DNA from 3 places in the Teredinibacter purpureus genome. Region 3 is predicted to be linked to each of the others. Evidence: predicted binding sites of a transcription regulator. Region 3 holds the regulator's gene; each other region holds the start of a gene.

Region 1 (4,457 bases), 1.6 Mb from region 3:
GCGGTTTGCTGGGAGAGATCTTCTGTGAGTGTTTTCTTTCCGGCGCTAATGGCTTCTTTCATGCCGTCGGGCATCCAGCCTTCGGGAGGGCGTTGCAGGTAGGATGCGGACATTAACATGACGGCCAAATAAACGGCTCCCATTATGATAAATGCGGCGGGAATACTGATTGCTTCAATAATGCTGTTGAAGCTTACGCTGGCGATTGTTGAGCCGAAGCCGAAGCCCATAATGGCCAAGCCCGTTGCCAAGCCACGGCGGTCTGGGAACCATTTAACGAGCGTCGATACCGGCGTGATATAACCAATTCCCAAACCTATACCGCCTAGTACGCCATACCCCAGCCATAAAAGGTAAATATTTTCAGCCCATGTGCCTATGCCTGCTGTAATCATGCCTAAGCCAAAAAATAAGGCGGCAACCGAACCTGATACGCGCGGCCCCCTGCGTTCTACAAAGCGGCCCATGATAGCGGCCGACATGCCGAGAAAGAAAATGGCAAGGCTGAACGTCATCGCGATAGCGGAGCTTTCCCCAAAAGTTTGCCCAGCCCATGTGTTTTCCCACGAATATGTAGAGGCTAGTGGCAAATTAAAGACACTCCATGAATACACGGAGCCAATAGACACGTGAATGCCTACCCCGGATAGCGCGATAAGCCAGCGGTTTTTCATTGCTCTAATCCTATATTGTCAGTTGTTGAAGAGGGTCTGTTTACCGGCACTTTATTATGGTTGTGCATTTGGGCCGTTGATAGAGGTCAATGGCAGAGGGGATGGCGTCACTAATTGAGCCGTTGCTCCCGAAGGTATGCTTTACAGAACTTAACGCGAATTAACGGTTCTTTACGCTGGCTTAACCCAACTTATCGAATACATCTCCCACACTAGTCGCGTCTTACCGCTGACAAGCGGTATCTCATCAATGATTAACTAAAGGGGTTTGAATGAAGAATGCGTGGCGAGTGATAGCGAGTGTACTTATGGTGTTTCTGGTACAAGGATGTGGTGGCAGTGACAACACGGAGAGTGAATCCGAAGACGATTCAACGCCTGACACCTTTTATTTCACCGACCAGTACGGGCTTGGATTAGGCGTGTATGCCGAGTCTAATATTATTGAAGTATCGGGTTTTGATGTTGAAATCGCCGTTAGCATTGAAGGGGGAGAGTATTCGATTAATGGAGGTGAATTTACGAGTGAAGACGGCACCATTGTTGACGGACAAAATGTCACGGTGCGTGTATTCACGTCAAATGAATTGTACACCTCAGTGTCGGCGACACTCACAATTGGGGAGGTCGCTGATACGTTTAGTGGCCGAACCGCCTCGTTGTCGCTCTATGCGCGGCACAGTTTTAAAGGGTTGACCTTCTATTGGAATAGCGTCAGCACTGCCACACATTATCGTTTGTGGGGGCAGTTGCAGCGAGATGCTGAATACGAGCAAGTTGGTCGAGATTTTGATGGCACCATTCACTCCACGCGAGTCGAGATACCATTACACCGATTTGATTGGTTCAATGCTCAGTTTAAACTCGAAGCCTGCATAGACGACGATTGTTTTTTTACGCAGGCTATAGATGTAGCCAGTTTGCGTGCGCAAGCGGTTGGGTATATTAAAGCGGATAATACGGAAGCCTTTGACGGGCTTGGCGTTGTCGCAATCAGTGCCGATGGCAATACCCTTGCGGTTGGCGCAGCAGGTGAAGATAGTACTGCACAGATTAATGGTGACAGGGGCAGCAATGACAGCAGTGGCTCCGGTGCTGTTTATGTCTATAAAAAGAGTGGAATGGATTGGTATTTTCAAGCGTATCTTAAGGCCAATAATGTTGGCGCGGGTGATGGCTTTGGTACAGCGTTAAGTTTAAGTGGTGATGGCAATGTGTTGGTGGTAGGCGCGCCATATGAATCAAGTTCTGCGATGGGCGTTGGTGGAAATGGTGGCGATAATTCTGCGGAACATGCGGGAGCGGCGTATGTGTATCAACGCTTGGGTGATGTGTGGTTGCAGCGTAGTTACTTAAAAGCCTCGGACACCACGGCGCAGGCTTTATTTGGTTCATCGGTTGCCATAAGCGCTTATGGCGGCACTATTGCCGTTGGTGCACCAAAGCACTCTAATGAGTTAGGCGCTTTGTACGTGTATACCGTTAACGGTGAAAGCTGGCAAGTGGAAGCAGCTTTAAGGGCACCGCAAGGGGAAAGTGGGGATCGTTACGGAGCATCAATATCCTTAAGCGCGGCAGGCGATATGCTTGTTGTCGGTGCGCCAGGAGAGTCGTCCAACAGCGTGGGTGTCAACCTTGATCAGACCGACAATAATACGCCGTTTGCGGGGGCTGCTTATGTGTACGCTCGGCAAGGTTCAAATTGGGTGTTTGATACATATCTAAAAGCCTCCAATACCGACAGAAATCAATTACTGGGTGCGGCCGTTTCAATAAGCGCGCTTGGAAATACAATTGCATTGGGTGCGCCGGGCGAATCGAGTAGTAGTGTTGGCCTTAACGGCGACCAAGCAGATTTTTCGGCTGAAAGCAGTGGTGCGGTGTATGTCTTTACGCGTGGCAACGAAATGGCATGGCAGCAACAAGCCTATGTGAAAGCCTCGAACACGGATATTGGCGATAAATTTGGTGATGCCTTAGCGTTAAACGCAACGGGAACATTGTTAATGGTGGGCGCGCCGAACGAGGACAGTGGGAACACCGAAGTCGATAGCCATGACGGCGATAACGCTGCTGTTGATGCCGGCGCGGTGTATGCTTTTGAGTTGGCAGAGCAATGGCAGCAAGTAAAATATGTAAAATCACCGAACGCTGGAGCCGGAGACCGTTTTGGTGAATCTCTTGTTATCGATGCCTCGGGCAACACTCTTGTGGTGGGGGCTGAAGGCGAAGATAGCCATCACGTAGGGGTGGATGCAGTGTTAAATAGTAATGCAGCGCAAGATTCTGGAGCGGTTTATTTGTTTTAAAACCTAAAGTTGATAGTAATGAATAGAGCGCAGGGGGTCGGCCTTTGCGCTCTATTTCCCTACCACGGTTAACTTCATTTTTTGTTTTTCGACGTACATTCGATGGTCCGCCTGCTGGATTAAGTTGTCAGCATCTAAAAAACTTTCGGGCCCTGTTTGAATAATACCGATACTCACCGAAACATTCTCAGGGTACTGCTTAAGTTCTTCCGCAAAACGAGTAGAGTAAATGGTTTTAGCGTGCTCTTCAGTACAATTGGGTAAAATTACGCAAAACTCGTCGCCTCCGTATCGGAAGGCACTGTCTTCACAGCGTGAGACTAACTTAATCGTATCACTTACGGCACGCAATATTTCATCGCCTTTCATATGGCCATGAGTATCGTTAATGTGCTTAAAATCATTAATATCAAAGTAAACAAAACAGATGGGTTCATTGCGGCGCTGGGCCGCGCGCAAAGTGCCGGTGAGCGTGTCGTGTAAATGACGTACGTTTAACAAACCTGTTAACGGGTCTGTTCGTGAAAGGCGCTCTAACTGTGCTGTTCTCTCCCGCACTTTATCTTCCAAATCTCTAGCGTATTGATCAGATTTTTCTTTGGAAATTTCTATCTCCGTCAATAGGCTCCGTATGTAGGTATCAAACACTAGTGTAACGTCAAATTGCAGGATTTTTTCGAGGGCGAGCAATACCTTTGTTAAATGCTCCGTATCCGATATGGCGTTTTTTAACATATCGTTTAGGAGTGTTTTTAAGGTGAATATAGCTGAAAGGTATAGTTTGGGTTCTACTCCAATACGTTTGTGTACCAAGCCAATCCGTAATCGATTGTTGACGTACTCAAGATCGTAAAAACCACTGAACAAATCGACAACATATTTTCGTTGTGCAATGCGCAATCGCATTAGCGTGTCGCTGTCACCAATAAGAAGGGATATTTCTGGAATGTTGGTTTGAGATTCGTAAAACTGCGATACAAGAATGTCGATATTCGCGTCAAGAATAGGCCTAACGGATTTTAATGCGGTTATATCTTCCTCGGAAAGAGCGAATAATCGCTTCCTGTGTTCGACTTCGAACTCTCCTATACGCATTTGCTCTAAAAGGCTTTGGTCCGTTTGCTTCACATCGATTCTACTTTAAAGGAAGGTCAAATTAATTGACGATACGTTGAGTTTAGAAGAGTTTTTTTAAAATGCGCGAACTAGAGGAAACGCCGAGTAATACTTTATGTTTTGAGGGGTAATGCGTTATGTTTTTTAAGGTTATGTGTTTCCACAAACCACGCTGGGCGAGACCCCCAAAAAATGCACTGTTGAGGTTGTTCCATTAATTCCTCATCCAACGTGCCGGCAGGTACAACAATATTGGGTACGCCTTGAGCTTGCCAGGGTAAAGATGAGCCACACCTTGTACAAAAGCACGTAGCAAAGTATTTCGCATCGGGTTTTTGAAACCGCTGGATAGAAGATT
Region 2 (4,457 bases), 870 kb from region 3:
GTTGAACACTCGGAATAAATGTAAACCCGACACGTGTTCCTCCTTCTTTGCGCGGTTGTATCTCAATTGCGCCACCAAGATTTCGACTTCGTTCATTCATAATCGCAAGCCCGTAATGATTAAGCTTTTCGGGTGTATCGGGAATGCCCACGCCGTCGTCTTCAACGAGGAGTGTTACGCTTTTATCACGGTTATGCTGTAAACGAATTAAGACGTTATCACCCTTGGAGTGATGAATTGCGTTTTGACCGGCTTCACGCACTATTTGCAGTAAATGAATTTCTTCACTCGGCGTTAGTGGTAAATCGGTTAAACGGTAATCGAGTTGCACGCTCATATCGCTACGTTCACTTAGCTGTGTAACGGTACTTTGCAGCGCCGTATGTAGCCCGCCGTCGTCCATCTTTAGTCGGAAGGTAGTAAGAAGTTCTCTCAGTTGCCGATAGGCCGCCGAAAGCCCTTCGCGTAGCTCATCAATAATGGGTTGTTGTAATTCAAATTTATTTTTGTCGTGAGACTTTTGTAACCGCGTAACCTGTATTTGTAAATAGGATAACGATTGAGCGAGAGAATCGTGAAGTTCGCGCGCAATAACGGTGCGTTCGCTCAACATTACAAACCGGTTTTCTCGGTCTTTTTGTTGTGCCATAGAGAGTGCAATAGCGAGTTGGTTCGCAACGGATTGAACGAGGCTGTGCTGCCATTCCGGGATATTGTGGAGAGCCGTGTATTGCACATCGATAATACCGTATTGGCGGTCACCCATAACGATGGGGATGCGTTTTTCGCCCGGCAGATTGATGGGTTGTTTAAAATTGGCGGGATTACGACAATCAAAACAGTTCTTTTTCTCGCAGAGTTCCCCATCATCGTTATGAGAGCCCACTTGCATATAAGGTTGACCACCGTGTTCGGTAAACAGGCAAAGTTCTAAACGATGGTCTCCTAATACCTGAGCTAAATCTTCAATAATGGCATGAAAATCGAGGGTATCGCTGGGCGACTCAAGTATTGTGCGGGCCGTGTTAAACAAAAAATCTAGCGTTATATTATTTTGCTGTAATTCTTTGGTTCTCGCTTCTACACGTTCTTCAAGTTGGCTATAAGACTCAGCGATAGAGTCGCTCATTCGGTTAAACGTTGTGGCGAGTAACGTCAGCTCATCGTTGCCCGAAACATCTACACGCTGTTGATAATCACCCTCGCCAATTTTTTCTGCGGTTTCGGTAAGTTGGGTTAACGGCTTTTCAATACGGTGTTTTAATAGGTAGAAAATAAGGCTACCCACCAATACCGTTATGAGCAGAACGAGAAGCTGAAAGGAGCGCAAGTTCATAATCTTACGTTCGGCGTCTTTTTGGAACTGCGTCACCAGAGCGTCGGTTAACAGGACTTGGTTTTCGAGCAGGTGCTCGGTGTCGACAATATTAGGTGTGCTATCGAGCATTGCTATTAATGCCGGTTTAGTATTAGAGAGCCAATTACTGTAGGCCACGCTAAAAAAACGGGTGAGCGCGCTATGTGTGGATTTTGGCTCTAAGAGAAGCGCATGTTGTTGAGAGAAAAGAGAGTGATTCCACGTATGGTGTAATTTCTCTATTGCCTTAATAGCTTGATCTGGCTGGCCGCGCTCCATCGCCAAACCAATATGATAGGTTTGCATTCGCATGGAACCGGAAAGGTTAATAGCCTGGGCATCTTTGTCGGCCAGCTCTGTCACCCAGAACGAAATAAAAATGCTAATGAGCGTAATGCCGATAATAGCCGCAAGCGAGAGCGTGATATAGCTCATTACTGACCGATTAAAACGCGTGGGAGGGCGCTCGTTTAAAGACTCATTCATCGCATGCCTACCTGTTGAAGTGCTCCATTGTATGCCATCAACAATCTAACCGACACCCGTATACCCCTTTATGGGTAGAGTTTAATGAACGAATAGATACCTCCAAAACGGCCTTGATCTAGATCAATAGAGTGCAGCGTTAGGTTCCTATAGTGGCGGTTATATCCGTACACGCGGAATTTTCAAAGCCCGCACACAAGCGTTGTCGAGGAACACAATCATGAGCCACTTTTTAGACAAGCTGAGATTTTTTAATGTTAAGAAAACCAGCTTTTCCAATGGACACGGTGTAACAACCAACGAAGACCGAGAATGGGAAGACGGTTATCGTAAGCGTTGGCAGCACGATAAAATTGTTCGTTCCACCCACGGCGTGAACTGTACTGGTTCATGTAGCTGGAAAATCTATGTGAAAAATGGATTGGTCACGTGGGAAACGCAACAGACAGACTATCCTCGAACGCGTCCGGATTTGCCAAACCATGAGCCGAGAGGCTGCCCGCGTGGTGCCAGTTTCAGCTGGTATATCTACAGTGCCAACCGCTTAAAATACCCTAAAATCCGTAAGCATCTCTTACAGTTGTGGCGCGAAGCCAAAATAACCCATCCCGACCCAGTGTTGGCATGGGAGTCCATTGTGTCGGACCCTGAAAAGACTAAACAGTATAAAACCAAGCGTGGCCTCGGTGGTTTAGTGCGTTCGAACTGGGCAGAGGTCAATGAAATTATTGCAGCCTCTAACGTATACACCGCGAAAGAATATGGTCCAGACCGTATTACAGGGTTTTCACCCATTCCTGCGATGTCGATGGTGAGCTATGCGGCGGGTTCGCGTTATTTATCGTTGATTGGTGGTAACTGCCTAAGTTTCTATGATTGGTACTGTGATTTGCCGCCCGCCTCCCCTCAAGTATGGGGCGAGCAAACAGATGTACCGGAATCGGCGGATTGGTACAACTCGGGTTACATTATTGCGTGGGGTTCTAATGTTCCCCAAACCCGTACGCCCGATGCACACTTTTTTACCGAAGTGCGCTACAAGGGGACCAAAACGGTTTCCGTAACGCCTGATTATTCGGAAGTTGCCAAACTCACCGATGAGTGGGTGCCCGCTAAACAAGGTACCGATGCGGCTGTGGCCATGGCCATGGGCCATGTAATTCTAAAAGAATTCCACGTTGAAAAACCTAGTGCATACTTTAAAGAGTATGTAAAAACGACAACCGATTTCCCCTACCTTGTAAAACTCGAGCCTTCAGAGCAAGGGTTGCAGCAAGGCTCGTTTTTACGCGCAAGTGATTTAAAGAAAAATCACGGTCAGGAAAACAACCCCGAATGGAAAACAATTGCACTCAATGCCGATGGCAAACTCGTATCGCCTACTGGCTCTATTGGTTATCGTTGGGGTGAAAGTGGCAAATGGAATATCGAGCCACGTGACGGCGTCTCAGGCAAAGAGTTGGATTTACACACCTCGTTAAAAGAGATTGCAGACGAAGTAGCCGATGTCGCCTTCCCTTATTTTGGTGGTCAAGAACACGAATTTAATTATTTCGCGAGCACCGACCACAACGATGTGCAATTGCGAAAAGTACCCGTTAAAAAAGTAAAACTAGCCGACGGCAGTGAAGCCTTAGTGGCCACGGTGTACGACCTAACGTTAGCGAACTACGGCGTTGATAACGGCTTGAATTGCCCCAATACCGCAAAATCCTACGACGAAGACGCGCCATACACCCCTGCATGGCAAGAAAAAATTACGGGTGTGCCACGCGAACAAATTATTCGTATTGCCAAAGAATTTGGTGATAATGCCGACAAAACGCGCGGTCGTTCCATGATTATTATTGGTGCAGCAATGAACCATTGGTACAACATGGATATGAACTACCGCGGCGTGATTAATATGCTGATGATGTGTGGTTGTATTGGCCAAAGTGGTGGTGGTTGGGCTCATTATGTTGGGCAAGAAAAATTGCGGCCACAGTGCGGCTGGCTACCCTTGGCCTTTGGCTTGGATTGGCAGCGTCCACCGCGCCAAATGAACGGTACCTCGTTCTTCTATAATCACTCCGACCAGTGGCGTTATGAAAAATTGGAAATGACCGAAGTGGTTTCTCCGTTGGCCAACAAAGAAAAATGGTCAGGCTCAATTCTAGATTTTAACACCCGTGCCGAGCGTATGGGTTGGCTCCCTTCAGCGCCACAATTAAACACCAACCCGTTGGATTTGTGTGCGAAAGCGGCTGAAATGAATATGGATCCCAAGGTGTACGCCAGTGATCTTATTAAAAATGGTGATTTGAAATTTGCCTGTGAAGACCCCGATGACCCCAAAAACTATCCTCGCAATATGTTTATCTGGCGTTCCAACTTACTGGGTTCATCCGGCAAGGGCCACGAGTATATGTTGCGCCATTTGCTCGGTACTAAGCATGGTTTGATGGGCAAAGATTTAGGTGAGAGCGGCGATAAAAAACCAGAAGATGTGAAGTGGCATGACGAAGCGCCCGAAGGCAAGGTGGACTTATTGGTCACGCTCGACTTCCGTATGTCTACCACGTGCTTGTACTCCGATATCGTTTTACCTACTGCCACTTGGTATGAAAAAGAC
Region 3 (4,457 bases):
GAATCCAGGCCCAGAAGCCCGCAATACCGCCGATATTCACCCCGGCGGCGAGCACGAATTCCTATGCTTTGAGGCGGCTAGTACCACCGATATTATGCTGGCGCCGAACGAGCATATTGTACTGAGCCAAACCCTTAGCGTTCAATAATCTCAAAACGGCCGAACGACGAACCTATCTGGCAGCATTGAGAACGCTTTGCATTCACTACCGTTGATTTCCATCAATACGCCAACAGAAGCAAGAACTAGACTGTTTTCATGCAAAACAATCTACCAACATCCAATATCGCTGAGCACCCGACGCTGCAACGCCGCAAAACGAAAGTGACGCAACTCGAAGCGAGTCAATTGCTGGAGAACTTCCGGCGATCACCCATCAAGCCTATTAGCATCTGCGTTAACGGGGAAACGTGCCTACCGCTGAGCCAGCTCGGCAGCCCTGACACTGCGGGACACATACTCAGCAAGGAGATCAATCTATGGTCCGAAGCTATTGGTCACAGATCCGTTGAAACTCTTCTTATGTGCTTCCCCTTTAAATACATGCAGCCTTACGAACTTACTGAAATCATGCACGCATTGGCCTCGCATTTTTCACTGGCTGAATCCAATAACCGCTGCCATCGCGTAGCTACGCTCATTGACGAAATTGACAGCGACCATGTGGCGCTACTGAAAGGTCTCGGCTTTAACCACTACCAAATAGTTCTAAGCCAAAAAGACTTAGAAGACTTACCTCGGTTAAAAGTCGCGACAAAACTCATACGCCAGTACGCTTTCTCAGGAATCGGCATACAAATTCATGATGCAGACTGCCTCGACGACCTACGTGATCACGTACTCGACGTACGCAAGCAAGTAACACCCGATTATATATTTGTAGGTCACCAACCCAAGTTACTCAGCAAAGAGCTGGAGACAGGGGGCACTATAATTTTTGATGGAGAAAACGAACTGGAAGATAACTGTATTTACGTAGGTCCCGAAGGAAAAGCCCATCTACAAAAGCTGGTACTGCAAAATTTCTGTAACCCGCAGCGCTATTTAAGCGCGCTTAAAGCAGGACAGCTCCCCGTCAACCCCGGCCCTCTCAACTTGTAACCCTATTTAAGTTCTATACCGCAAGGCAAGCGACCAAATTTCCGATATAATACCGGTCATACCCTCTAATACTTGGATCCTGATATGCCTCCGCAATCTGTTGCTACCCCCCAGTGCCATCATAATCCTCAAGTTAACTGCGCCGATTGCCGCCTAGCGGCAATATGCCTACCCATCAGCTTACATGTCGACGACATCAGTAAACTCGATGACATCATTCAAAGAGGGCGGCCCGTCCAAAAAGCAGACCACGTCTACCATGCGGGCGAAGTATTTAAGTCAGTTTACGCCTTGCGGTCCGGCGCAATTAAAACCGTAAGAGTGACGCATGATGGACAGGAGCAGGTGACCGGTTTTTATCTGCCCGGCGAAATGATTGGCATGGATGGCCTTGCCTCCAACCACCACACCAATTCCGCCATAGCACTCGAAACCTCTGCCGTGTGCGAAATACCCTTCTCTCGACTAGAAGAACTCAGCGCCCAAATACCTAATTTGCAACGCCGGTTTTTTCAGTTAATGAGCAAAGAAATCACTCAAGAACAACAGCTCATAACCTTATTGAGCAAAAATAGCGCTGACGAACGAATTGCTTCCTTGCTATTAAGTATCTCTACTCGAAACAACAACAGAGGTCTTTCAGCAAAAGAATTCTATTTACCGATGTCCCGATCAGATATTGGTAATTATCTTGGCCTTACCATCGAAACTGTAAGCCGAGTTCTTAGCCGACTACACAAACAAGAAGTCATTACGCTCGATAAGAAGCACGTGATCATTTCAGATATGGACGCCTTAAAAAATATCGCATCTATTTCAATCGACTAAACATCTAGACGCCTCCTTATGACAGACCAACATGCCCGCCTAAGCCTCGTCTTATCACTTATTGACGAGGCTAACCAGCACGACCCCAACATAGAGTTCGATCTTCAGTCTGGCAAAAACGAGGCGAAAGAATGGCTCTACGGCAAACGCATGTCAGAACGGCTAGCGCTATTTTCACCAAATGCACCTGAACTACTACAAATAGCGGCCAGGGCTCAGCATATTGAACGATGGAAATCTCCCCGCAGCGATTACCCCGAAGGACGAGCGGGTTATAAAAAATGGCGAGCCGAGCTTTCCTTGTTCCATGCCGTTCGAGCAGCAGAATTAATGGCGGGAAATGGCTACTCTGAAGAAGAACGTGAACGCGTTAAATTTTTGGTACAAAAACGACAACTAAGGCGCGACCCTGACACCCAGGCTCTAGAAGACATTATTTGCTTGGTATTTTTGGAACATTATCTAGCACCTTTCGCAGCCAAGCATGCAGAAGAAAAGCTCATTGATATTATCCAAAAAACATGGAAAAAGATGTCTGAGGCCGGTCATTCCGCAGCGCTCCAACTCTCCTACCCACCTCATTTACTCGCTATCATCCAAAAAGCGCTAGGGGCATAGCCAGGAGCTTTAATCGTGTTAACGCTCATAAAGCACCTTCATATAGGGTTCGCATGCCTCACGATAATCGGGCTTATAGTACGTGTTTATTGGCTACTTTATTACCCTCAAAAACTCACCCACCGTCTCGTTAAAATACTCCCCCACATTAATGATACAGGCTTGTTTCTTAGCGGTTTAACGATGGCTATTGGCTTTGGATACCCTATTTTCGCTGTCTACTGGCTGCCACTAAAGTTAATACTTATCCTCTTTTACATTGGAATAGGCTTTATTATCTTCAAAACCCCAATGGCCAGCATATACCGTTTTATACTTTTGGTGGCGTCGCTTATCACTTACGCTTCTATACTGTGGCTAGCAATCAATAAGCCTTCAATTTAAAGAAAAGATTAAGCTGAAAAACCATCAAAACGACTATTTTTCACCCGTATTGGCACTACCAACTTCCTTCGTTCATGTTTATACTCTTTTCATCAAGGAACTATGTCGCAAACACTTGACAATTGTTATATAGGACCTTTTAATGAAGGTGAATGCCATACAAATCTATTAAATAAAACTTGGCTCAAACGGTGGAATCAAATGAAAAATCTGGTAATGATCTGTACCCTCTTCTTGTCGGTATTAGCGTCCGCCGCCGACAAATGTGACGAGCAGTGCTTGAAAGCAAAAGCAGAGACAGACAATAACGTCACCTTTCCCGCCTACTTATCTTGGAAACATTGCGACGATACACGCATGGATTTTATGACCTCATCCATGAGTAGCCTAGACAACTACAAGACTCACCACTTCAACACTCGCTATAAAGGCGGAATGAGAAATATCCAAAACTTCGTGATACAACGCAAAGAATGGATGGTGGAATGTGATCAGTATTTTCAGCTCACAGGTAAAAAACGGATTTTTGAAGACACCAAAACCACAAAAGAAATATTTTCAGCAATGGATGCCCTAACAAAAGAATTGGGTGACTTAATTGCTGGTGCTACCTATACGAATGAGCTTGGGCAAGATGATTCCCAATCTGTTATTAACGAGCGATTCGATTATTTACTACAGCGCGTTGATGAGCACAAAACCTTGATGCATTTGAAAGGTCGTTATGTAAACCGGTAATAGTTTAGAGCGTACTACTTCTGCCAATTAACCCATTTACTTTATCGGCAGAACTAAAAAAGGCCACCTCCAATAAGAGGTGGCCTTTTTATATGTAGCATTACAGCAACATAAAACATTTTTGCCGCAAACTCGTCGAGCAAAAAACGCCCGACTGACAGGGTTCTACTCTAGTGGTTCTGGGGGACATATCGAATAACATAAAAATACCGTAATAATACTGACCATAAAACCGGTAAATTTAGTGTGATTTAACTATGCGCGAAGGCATTGTTCTTATTGCCTAGGGCTGATTTGGCTGCAACCTTTATGGCTCTCATTCCACATCTTAGCAATCTTGCTTGATCAACGGCCGACATCCCTTCAGGGAAATGGCTAGGGGATACACCGAGCGGCTGCAAAGGGCTACCCTCGATTGAGATCCGAAATCCAGTTATATGGAAAGCGGACAAATTGTCTAAATCTACGTTCCAAGCATCAAAATCCATTTGCGAACCCTCAAAACTCCCAGTAATTGTTTAATAATCAAAGCCTACTTGTATCCAAAAGTACTCCATTACCCTTGGAACAATTTAACGGCCTTACACTAATACTAACCGTTAGCGGCTAAATTCTTTCAAATACATCTAGCGTTTCTAGGCGCTGACTGTATAGAAACACACGCTAAATCGCCAGCCCCTTTTTAACCAAAGGTACTATTTAGAGGCTGTTTGCAATGAAAAAAGAAATAACGTATTTATTCATTACAGCAATAATAATTATTCCCATTCAATGGTCGCCGGCGGCTT

Evidence for each region. The regulator FNR, encoded in region 3, switches genes on or off when oxygen is low (the NO sensors DNR and NnrR bind a similar motif). The targets are predictions, from matches to a motif close to TTGATNNNNATCAA.
Region 1: a site for FNR is predicted at 751-764, ahead of H5647_RS20045 (FG-GAP repeat protein). Genes of this name have one in related genera too.
Region 2: a site for FNR is predicted at 1,957-1,970, ahead of H5647_RS08730 (nitrate reductase subunit alpha). Genes of this name have one in related genera too.

The regions. Positions count from the first base shown of each region.
Region 1 covers NZ_CP060092.1:4,488,959-4,493,415, reverse strand. The annotation lists gene H5647_RS20050 (L-lactate MFS transporter) at 1-674, opposite strand, end outside; gene H5647_RS20045 (FG-GAP repeat protein) at 947-2,983, shown strand; gene H5647_RS20040 (GGDEF domain-containing protein) at 3,035-4,111, opposite strand; gene H5647_RS20035 (GFA family protein) at 4,213-4,457, opposite strand, start outside.
Region 2 covers NZ_CP060092.1:2,048,416-2,052,872, forward strand. The annotation lists gene H5647_RS08725 (HAMP domain-containing protein) at 1-1,843, opposite strand, end outside; gene H5647_RS08730 (nitrate reductase subunit alpha) at 2,064-4,457, shown strand, end outside.
Region 3 covers NZ_CP060092.1:2,921,562-2,926,018, reverse strand. The annotation lists gene H5647_RS12870 (D-hexose-6-phosphate mutarotase) at 1-148, shown strand, start outside; gene H5647_RS12865 (hypothetical protein) at 259-1,101, shown strand; gene fnr (fumarate/nitrate reduction transcriptional regulator Fnr) at 1,186-1,929, shown strand; gene H5647_RS12855 (DUF4202 domain-containing protein) at 1,948-2,547, shown strand; gene H5647_RS22440 (SirB2 family protein) at 2,563-2,931, shown strand; gene H5647_RS12845 (hypothetical protein) at 3,133-3,669, shown strand; gene guaA (glutamine-hydrolyzing GMP synthase) at 4,428-4,457, opposite strand, start outside.